DNA from 3 places in the Lysinibacillus sp. EB106-09-02-XG168 genome. Region 2 is predicted to be linked to each of the others. Evidence: riboswitches for the same ligand, from Rfam matches in the RefSeq annotation. Region 2 holds a riboswitch; each other region holds the start of a gene.
What was found. Region 2 has a riboswitch for thiamine pyrophosphate ahead of thiT (energy-coupled thiamine transporter ThiT). Riboswitches for the same ligand answer to the same signal wherever they lie in the genome.

Region 1 (3,502 bases), 490 kb from region 2:
CTCCATCCCTACCATTGTACCAACAAGTAATGTATTCTCTGTTTGTCCATAGCCATCTCGTACTTGTAAATTATAAACTTCGGAAAATACTTTTATCACTTCACTATTTAAAGGTTCACCTGCTGACACAGCCTGACGTATTGTACTTACATTAAAATTTTGTAAATTTTCAAGACTCGCCATAAATCGATATTCGGTTGGTGTGCAACATAGAATATTAATATTGAATTTTTCAATCAATGCAAAGTAAGTTGCCGCATCAAAGTGACCTTTGTAAACAAATGCTGTTGCACCACTTCCTAAAGTAGCGAGGAACGGACTCCAAATCCATTTTTGCCAGCCTGGAGCTGCTGTTGCCCAAACAATATCACCCTCTTGAACACCTAACCAATTTGGTGCAGTAGTTCGCAAGTGTGCGTAACCCCAGCTATGTTTATGTACCGCTGCCTTTGGATTGCCTGTTGTACCACTTGTATATGCTAAAAATGCAATGTCTGTACTCTTAGTTGGAGTAGCGCATATATAAGATGTTGGTTGGCTTTGCATTTTTTCAAGCAGCGGTTGCCAAGGTTCATGTGCATGACCAATGACAAATTGCTTTATTGCTTCTAAATTATCCACATTATCAAATTGTTCAATATAAGGCTCAAATGCAACAACTCCTTTTGCATCGGCATGATTGATTCGATATTCAATATCTTTAGTTCTCAGCATTTCTGAACTAGGTATAATAGTTAAGCCTGCCTTCAAAGCTGCAATATACACGATATATGCTTCCACTGATCTCGGTACCATGACTAAAATTACGTCGCCTTTTTTTAAACCTTGGGAGGTAAATACATGTGCTGCCTGATTCGCCTTTTCAAGTAAAGTTGTATATGTTAAGTACTGAATTTCCTCGTTTTCGCCATAAACTAATAATGCATTTTTGGTAGGATCCTGCGCATATTTCTCAATTTCCTCTGAAATGTTATACCATTCTGGTGCGATTAAATCTTCTCTTTTCATGGCAATTGCCCCCTTTTGTTACGCTCATTATAAAACTCAATTTTTATCATTTTCAATGGAATTCACTCTAATTCATTAAAGTCGTGACAACTATCATGCTCCGCTATATGGCATCAGTCACGTATAGCTTCTATTCATTTCAATTTGGCGTAATCGTCGCTTTCGCACAGAATTACTGAATGCAAATAAAAAACTCCTATTGAACGCGAATGAATAATATGGTACATTTTGGTCAACTAAAAGCATGATTGCAGGGGGACTCATTTAGAGTTGAGAAGGTAAAACCTGACCCTTTGAACCTGTTAGTTAATACTGACGTAGGGAGCAATTCACATCGACTTACTGATGAAAGGCTCTTTTACGTGTTTTTTGCGCACGAAAAAGGGCCTTTTTTGCACGCTTACGTCCATCCAACGAGGAGGACTTAAATTGATATTCCAAACGATCCGTAAACAAAATCCACTTATTCATTGCATGACGAATTATGTTGTTGCTAATTTCCAAGCAAATGGCTTATTAGCAATAGGCGCTTCCCCAGTCATGGCTGATGACGGTCATGAGGTTGAGGAAATGGTCACAATCGCCTCAGGCTTATTGATCAATATTGGGACCCTTAATGAGCGAATGAAAGAATCCATGTTACTTGCAGGAAAAAAAGCAAATGTTCTTGGTATTCCGGTTGTTTTAGATCCTGTTGCAGCAGGTGCAACGACTTACCGGAAACAAACGGTACAGCATTTATTGGAGGAAATAAAATTTGCGGCAATTCGATGTAATATCGGAGAGCTTGCAGCAATTGCCAATGTAGACTGGCAACAAAAAGGCGTAGATAGTGGTAGTGGTTCAATTTCTTTAGAACTAGAGGCGCAGAAAATAGCTCAACTTTACAATTGTATTGTTATTGTGACAGGTGAAAAGGATTTTATTACTGATGGCAAACATCAGCAATGGGTTACAGGTGGAAATTCGCAAATGACAGAAGTCACTGGAACAGGTTGCTTATTGAGTGCACTATGTTGTGCCTCCTTCACCGCAGGAGCTCAACCTTTTGACCAATTACTAGAAACATTATCGCTATATAAAAAATTAGCAGAAAAAGCCGCTTCTTCTACTCGATTCATTGGCGATTTTCAAATTGCTGTATTAAATGAACTACATCGCCTTTCAAAGGAAGGTGAAGAATAATGCATATTGTAACGACAATTGCCGGTTCAGATAGTGGCGGCGGTGCAGGTATACAAGCTGATTTAAAAACATTCCAGGAATTAAAAGTATTTGGAACGTCTGTCATTACTGCTTTAACAGCCCAGAATACTTTGGGTGTATCGGATGTTTTACCAATTGAAGTGAGCTTTGTTGAAAAACAACTGAAAGCGCTAATCGAGGACTTTTCAATTAGTGCTATTAAAACAGGAATGTTGTTTTCCTCCGAAATCATCCAATCAATTGCACATATTTTAGCCGAAGTAAATATTCCACTTATTGTAGATCCTGTTATGATCGCAAAAGGTGGCGAGAGCTTATTACAGCAAGAAGCAATTGAGGCATTACGAAATTATTTGCTACCTTTAGCAACAATTGTAACGCCAAACATTCCTGAGGCCGAAACCCTTTCTGGAAGAAAAATTAATTCTTTAGCAGATATTAACGAAGTAGCCCAAATCTTATTACAGACAGGTGTTCAATGTGTCGTTATGAAAGGCGGTCATTTAGAAGATAAATGTTATGCTACTGATTATGTTTTTTTTCAAGATGGTCGATCATTTTCTATGCAATCTACTCGAATTGCAACAAAAAACACGCATGGTACAGGCTGTACATTTTCCGCTGCATTAACTGCTTTTCTTGGTCTTGGGCTACCTATAGAAAAGGCAATTGAGGAAGCTAAAAAATTTATTCAATTAGCAATAACTCATGATTTATCTATTGGGAATGGCCACGGTCCAACAAATCATTTTGCTTATCAACAGTATAAAGATTCCTACGAGGTGATCATTCATGAAACGTGACGATCTGCAGCTATATTTTATTATGGGCACAGGTAATGTTTTCAAACAGGAGCCACTAACCGTATTAGAGAAAGCTCTCCTATCTGGAATTACTATGTTTCAATACCGTGAAAAAGGGCCAAATCCCCTTACTGGACAAGCCTATGAAAATTTTGCTCGTAAATGTCAAAAGCTCTGTCAACAGTATCATGTTCCGTTTATTATTAATGATGATGTTGAGCTAGCTATTAAGCTTAGAGCAGATGGCGTTCATATTGGCCAAGAAGATTTCCCTGTGTCAATGGTACGTGAAAAAATTGGCAATATGATACTAGGTGTTTCTGTTCATTCTCAAGCGGAATTAAAAACTGCTTTACAATATGGTGCTGACTATGTAGGTATTGGTCCAATTTTTTCAACTACTTCTAAAAGTGACGCCAAACCGCCTAGTGGAACTGAATTTTTACAGCAAGTTCGCAGACAATATCCAGAGCTGCCTATCGTTG
Region 2 (3,502 bases):
AAAAGTTAGAGGTGCTTCGTGTAACCTATGAGGAAGCCTTTAAAGTATTGCAGCAGATGGAAGGATTTGTGAAAGTTTGCGCAGACTTTATTGAAAAAGTGGAGGAAGCGGAGCTGGAAATACGCTTACTTGAAAAAGAAGCTGGACGAGTAAAAGAACTCTATACAATGTTAAATGGGCAAAATGCGAAAAAGCTGTCCTTTGAGCGTTATATTCAAATCAATTATTTAGATAAAATTACAGAGGCAGCAAATGTCCGACTTTATCATTTATCGAACGGTCAATTTGAGCTACGACGTTCAGATCGTTTAGAAAAGCATGCTAAGCAAAGTGGGCTTGGCCTAGATGTGTATGATGCCTATACAGACCAATTACGTGATGTAAAAACATTATCAGGGGGAGAAAAGTTTAATGCTTCTTTAAGTCTTGCCCTTGGGATGGCAGATGTTATTCAAAGCTTTCAAGGTAATATCCGTATTGAAACAATGTTTATTGATGAGGGCTTTGGTTCTCTTGATGAAGAGGCATTAAATAAGGCGATTGATACTCTTATTGATTTACAAGATTCTGGACGCATGATTGGCGTCATTTCACACGTTGCAGAGTTAAAAGCTACAATGCCTGCAGTGTTGCACGTTGAAAAAACAATGAACGGACATAGTCAAACATATTTTGAAGTGAAATAAAGAAAGAGGCGTATTTCCGATGTGTGGAAATACGCCTTTTTATCACTTTTTAGTTATGTTAGGATTTGTTCCTTTTTTTGCAGCGATTACTTTTTTAACAATTGGAATAACGATCGGTGCTAATTTTACGGCGGTTTTGACAACTTTAGATACTTTCAAAAAATAACAGCTCCTTTTAGTACGTTCTGTTCAAGGTTGAAATGAAACTTATCGGATAACGCGAACCGCTTGAATAATATTCCAAATAAGAATTCCGATTGAAACAAGAATGTAAATCACAAATGAAACTAACCAAATGATAAGAAATGAACTACTACCTGAATCTGGTTCAAAAGTGTTGAATGATAAAGTTGAGAAAATAAAGACTGCAAAAAATATTATTCCAAATACGACTGGGATTAAATGTGATATTAGTGCTCGAAGAGAATGACTTTTTACGTCGTTATCTTTTGAAACAAAGTAAACGACTAATGGCACAATAAAGGGTGCAAAAAAGATACTGAGATAACTAAAGGCAGATAAAATTTTTTGGTTCTCCATAGTTGTACCTCCTTTTTAAATATTTACGCATGAAAAACAGTAAAGTTTCAAAAAAATTAATGTGGAAGAGGTTGTAATCGTTACAGTGTTTGCGTACAATGAGGTTGTTCAACTAAATTAAGATGTAACGACCACAAGGGGAGCTGATGATGTCAGCTGAGACTGGGCACGTAATGCCTTAACTCTTTGAACCTGTAAGTTAACACTTGCGTAGGGATGTGGATAGAAACCGACACTTTTACGATGTGAGGCTCTGTCCTGGCATCGTTTTTTTATCTTTATTGATGCTAGATAGGGACATATTTGCCAACTGATTTCTATTCCTGCTCTTGTATCCTACATCGGAACAAAGGAGAGAATAATTATGGACAATAAAAAACTTTTAATGCTTGTGGAGATTGCGATTTTCGCAGCGATTGGCCTTGTGCTCGATCAGGTTTCCTTTAAAGTATGGGCACAAGGAGGCTCTGTTAGTCTCGTAATGGTGCCAATAATGTTAATAGCATTCCGCTGGGGTCTTATTCCAGGCATGGTAACGGGTTTACTTATTGGTGTTATGCAAACAATGTTTGGCGCCTATATTATACATTGGCTTCAAGGAACACTTGATTATGGTGTTGCCTTTACGGTAGTAGGCTTAGCGGCCGTTGTACGTGGGCCAGTGCTTGAGGCTGCAAAAGATTTAAACAAAAAGAAAATGGCGCTTTATATTATTTTAGGAACGGTATTAGCGGGCTTTTTACGTTATGCAGCACATACCATTGGGGGCGCTGTATTTTTCGCAGAGTATGCAGGTGATCAAAATTCATGGGTTTATTCAATCATCTATAATGGAACATATATGCTACCAGCAACGATTTTAACAGCGATAGTCGGTGTTCTGTTATTTACGGCAGCACCTCAATTAATGCAACGAAAATCATAATTATTATGCCCTTCACATGAGTGAAGGGTTTTTATTATTATTTAGTTCCTCACCATAACATGGGGGTGATTTCCGTTCCGACTGGACCCTTTGTTGCTGCCGCTTCGCTTTCGCACAGATAAAACATTTGCTAACGAAACGGCAGCGGCACCGATGTTGGTCACGAAGGCGTTATCACAGGATGTGATGATTTTAGCCTTCGTTCCCCTATTGCTAATCCCCGAGGAGTCGCCCAGTCTCCACTCCAATTAACATATGCACATTGTTTACGTTTTAATAAATGTCATCCTCAACTTATGGAGATAAGCCTGTTTTCGGCACTTTATAATTTATGATGGCATATAATATTTAAAGCGTTTAGCGTTTTAAGCATAGAAAGTTATGTTATATTAAATAGTAGATATTAGATGAAAGGGACGTTAAAAATGATTGTAAAAACGCAAGAAGAGATTGAAGCCTTTAAAAAAATCGGCCGTATTTGTGCTGAAATTCGTGAAGCAATGAAGGCTGCTACAAAACCAGGTGTAACAACACTAGAACTAGATGAAATTGCAGGCCGTATGTTTGCTGAGGCCGGAGCAGTTTCTGGACCTAAAGGGGAGTATGATTTCCCAGGATACACATGTATTAGTGTTAATGAGGAAGTCGCACACGGTATTCCAGGTGGACGTGTGATTAAAGAGGGAGATATCGTCAATATAGATGTATCTGGTTCATTAAACGGCTATTTTGCTGATACAGGCATTTCATTTGTAGTTGGTGAAGGCTATGAGGATAAAGAAAAGTTGTGTCGCGTAGCCAAAAGTGCTTTTGATCGTGCGATGACAAAAGTAAAAGCTGGATCAAAATTAAACCAAATCGGCAAAGCTGTTGAGCGTGAAGCATATGCTAATGATTTAACAGTGATTATGAACCTAACAGGACATGGTTTAGGTCGTTCTTTACATGATGAGCCAAACCATATTTTAAACTATTATGATGCATGGGATTCTACAATTATGAAAGAGGGCATGGTTCTTGCAGTTGAGCCATTTATCTCAGCGAAAGCGGAGCATATTGTGGAGTCTGGTGATGGCTGGACATTCGTTACGCCAGACAAATCATTAGTTGCTCAAATCGAGCATTCAATTATCGTTACAAAAGACAAACCAATTATTTTAACTTCACTTGATGAACAATAAAAATTAAAATCCTGCTACCAATTTATTTTTGGTAGGCAGGATTTTTTTTAATAAATAATATACCGACAAGTAGCACTCCGCATAAAAACAAGGCTGCCGTTGACACAAGTAGCTCATCAAAACCATTATGTAATACGACCCCTATATAGGACCAGATAAATACACTTGGA
Region 3 (3,502 bases), 3.3 Mb from region 2:
TAGTAGACGGTGCACGTGAAGTAATTGGTATGGGCTTAAATAGCCTTGGATACTCGCTCAACTCTTTAAATAACGAGGAACTACGTACGGCTACGGATAAACTAATCACATTAGCGCCAAATGTAAAAGCTATTATCGGGGATGAAATTACACCGCTGATGGTTAATAAAGAAGCGGCTGTGGCACTCACTTGGTCTGGTCAAGCAGCTGACATGTTGTCAGAAAATGAAGATTTAGACTTTGCTGTACCGAAGGAAGGCTCAAACTTATGGTTTGACAATATGGTCATCCCCAAAACGTCAAAAAATCTAGATGGTGCACATGCATTCATTAATTTCATGCTAAAAGCTGAATCAGGTGCTAAAAACGCTGATTATGTAGGCTACTCTTCCCCTAATATTGCAGCGATGAAGTTAATGGATAAGGAAGTTGTATCTGATAAGCGATTCTATCCTTCTGAAGAACAACGAAAAACACTAGAAGTATATAAAAACTTAGGCCCTGATTATTTGGGTAAATACAATGAGTTGTTTTTAGAATTTAAAATGAGTATTCGATAAACCTAAGCTGTTCTCACATTACGTTGAGAACAGCTTTTTTGTTTAGATGGAGGCGAATCCCAAGGGAAAGACTGGTGCAGGGATTTGTTTTAATAATTAGAATCCCCATAAATAAGTCTCTTATTTCAGACTTATAGTCAATAGTAAACGTACAAGCCTTATGGTAGACTGTAATATATTTGATTAAAGAAAGGGGTATTCGATGACCCAGCAGAAGTCTAATAAGGCGGCTTTGTATATTTTAATGTTTAATATGTTTATCGCAATGGGGAGTATCGGAATTATTATTCCTGTCATGCCTGAGTATTTAAAACTATTTGGTGCTGCAGGACAAGTACTTGGCATGTTGATTGCAACGTTCGCCTTAGCACAATTCGTATTTTCTCCAATTGCTGGGAATCTTTCAGATCAATACGGTCGAAAAAATCTCATTATCTTCGGTCTTATCGTAACAGGACTTGCACAAATTGGTTTCGGGCTTTCTACAGATGTGTGGATGCTCTTCTTGGCACGCTTTTTAGGTGGCCTTGGTTCTGCATTTGTGGCACCTCCTATTATGGCATTTGTGGCTGACGTCACAACGTACGAGGAACGCGGAAAAGGTATGGGGATGATAGGGGCAGCAATGTCCTTTGGTTTTATGATTGGACCAGGTATCGGTGGATTCCTCTCAAAAGTTAGTTTACATTTCCCATTTTATACTGCTGGATTTGCAGCTATCTTAGCAGCTATTTTATCGTTCTTTTTATTACCTGCTACAAAACCGAACACAGCGAAAAAGGCGCAGAAGCAGGATAATCTTGTAAAGCAGATGGCCCGTTCAGTCCGAATGCCTTATTTTGTCATGCTAATTATCATGCTTGTATTCTCTTTCGGAATTGCTAACTTCCAAACAACATTATCATTATTTGTGACAGAAAAGTTTAATTACACACCTACTGATATCGCCATTATATTAGTAATGGGCGGCGCTTTTGGTGTTGTTGTACAAATGTTTGTTATTACACCGCTGTTTAATCGCTTCGGCGAAATGAAAGTAGTGTTAGTCAATTTATTTATTGCAGCCGTTTCGATTTTCTTAATATTATTCGCATCTGGCTTTGCACTTATTTTAATTGTAGCGACAATCTTCTCTACAGCTACGACATTGATTCGCCCAGCTGTCAACACACTGATTTCGAAGCTTGCAGAAAATGAACAAGGCTATGCAGCTGGTCTGAATAATGCGTATATGAGTCTTGGTAATATGATTGGTCCAGCTTTAGCAGGTATGTTATTCGATTGGAATATGAACAGTCCTTATATTTTCGGGTCTATTATTTTAATGGCTTGCTTCTTCATTGCCCTTATTTGGACAATGAAAAAAGCGCCACACCTTATGCATCCTGATTCAAATTAGTCTTAAAAGTTATTGACTATTTTTAGTAGTGTGCTACATTATTAGGATAAAAACTAACAGTAAATTCTTACCACTAGGGGAGTCTTTAAAAGGCTGAGACGTATATGGTCATATACGGACCCTTTGAACCTGATCTAGTTCACACTAGCGGAGGGAAGTGGCGACACTTGCTTTTAAATATGTAAATGCAGGGCCGCTTCCTATTGCTTTTAGGAAGCGGCTTTTTTGTCGGGTTTATCAGCGATTCACTAAATACTAAAAAGGAGTGGAAATTATGTCAATTCGAAAATTAACAATTATGGCCTTGTTAGTAGCAATTGCCGTAGTAGGTTCTACCTTTGTTTCAATACCAACGGGCATTGCGCGCGCCTATCCTGTGCAGCATGCCATTAATGTTATTGGCGCGATTATTCTTGGACCAGTACCTACCATTTTGGTCGCCTTTGTCACAGGTATTATTCGTATTTTAACAGGCACAGGCTCATTACTAGCTATACCTGGCAGTGTTATTGGTGCTTTATGTGCAGCTCTTGCCTATAAATACAGTGGCAAACAATGGCTAGCATGTGTCGGTGAAATGTTCGGTACAGGTATCATTGCCTCACTTATTGCAGTGCCCTACGCACATTTATTAATGGGGACTTCTGTTGCTGCTTTATTTTTCATGCCAGCTTTTTTAACTTCAAGTACTATTGGGGCTATCTTAGGCATTGTCGTTACCAGCAATTTACGTAAAACAGTATTTGTAACTAACCTAAATACTCTTCTATAAATTATAAATCCTTTTTGAAGGGATGAGAGATTTATCGAAATAAATTTATGTTTTATCGAAACAATTTTAAAATTTATCGGAACAATTTCAGACTTTATCGGAATATTTCAGAAAATACAGTATATATGACCGCACTAATAGTTTTCAGTGTCATCAACTTTTGATGATAGCCTTGGAAATGAAAAAAACGATGGCTCATTACTATAAAGCAATGAACCATCGTTTTAAATTACTAAGATCGTTTTTTCATGCCCTTTAATAGCTGGGCAACATTTGTGTCCTCTGCCTGTATTGGTTTATCCTCGACAAGCTGCTCTTTTTTCTTCGGCCTAGTTAAGAAGCTCCAGCCAAAGCGTCTAATGGTAATATCAATGAAGAATAGTAGCATTCCCGCTAATAAAAGCCTTGTTGCAATATTTTGGCGTTCCGCACCTTTTTTAGTAAATTCACGGAATACTTCGCCAGGTTCTTTTAACACGGAGCCGCCTGTTTGCTTTGTTAGTTCTTCGACTAGCTTATCATTCACTGGACGTAATTCATATTCAGCACTATAAGGTACACTTAAACCAGCCTGGTAAATGGCCTTTTCTTCATCGGCAATGCGGAAGAAAATGAGTCCTGGTTCTGCTCGTACGACAGCTCGAACTTGTGAAGCTGAAATTGTTTCAAGCTGTGTTTCAAGTTCTTCACCCACTTCATTGACAGCGACAATATCTAAGAACGCCGCTTTATTTGTTGGGTCAGTGATGACAAATGAACCGTCTGATTCTA

Region 1: linked by a shared signal. The riboswitch ahead of thiM (hydroxyethylthiazole kinase) and the one ahead of thiT (energy-coupled thiamine transporter ThiT) in region 2 are both predicted to bind thiamine pyrophosphate.
Region 3: linked by a shared signal. The riboswitch ahead of thiW (energy coupling factor transporter S component ThiW) and the one ahead of thiT (energy-coupled thiamine transporter ThiT) in region 2 are both predicted to bind thiamine pyrophosphate.

What each region holds. Positions count from the first base shown of each region.
Region 1 covers NZ_JBYTDN010000003.1:3,697,438-3,700,939, forward strand. Annotated here, with positions in the region: gene mbcS (acyl-CoA synthetase MbcS) at 1-1,008, opposite strand, end outside; TPP riboswitch at 1,251-1,349, shown strand; gene thiM (hydroxyethylthiazole kinase) at 1,438-2,193, shown strand; gene thiD (bifunctional hydroxymethylpyrimidine kinase/phosphomethylpyrimidine kinase) at 2,193-3,017, shown strand; gene thiE (thiamine phosphate synthase) at 3,007-3,502, shown strand, end outside.
Region 2 covers NZ_JBYTDN010000003.1:4,185,488-4,188,989, reverse strand. Annotated here, with positions in the region: gene AC3WSO_RS21285 (AAA family ATPase) at 1-686, shown strand, start outside; gene AC3WSO_RS21280 (hypothetical protein) at 729-845, opposite strand; gene AC3WSO_RS21275 (magnetosome magnetite crystal formation protein family) at 894-1,226, opposite strand; TPP riboswitch at 1,353-1,460, shown strand; gene thiT (energy-coupled thiamine transporter ThiT) at 1,591-2,151, shown strand; gene map (type I methionyl aminopeptidase) at 2,577-3,332, shown strand; gene AC3WSO_RS21260 (TspO-related membrane protein) at 3,355-3,502, opposite strand, start outside.
Region 3 covers NZ_JBYTDN010000003.1:887,527-891,028, reverse strand. Annotated here, with positions in the region: gene AC3WSO_RS05140 (ABC transporter substrate-binding protein) at 1-560, shown strand, start outside; gene AC3WSO_RS05135 (MFS transporter) at 763-1,959, shown strand; TPP riboswitch at 2,025-2,132, shown strand; gene thiW (energy coupling factor transporter S component ThiW) at 2,234-2,731, shown strand; gene AC3WSO_RS05125 (VWA domain-containing protein) at 2,964-3,502, opposite strand, start outside.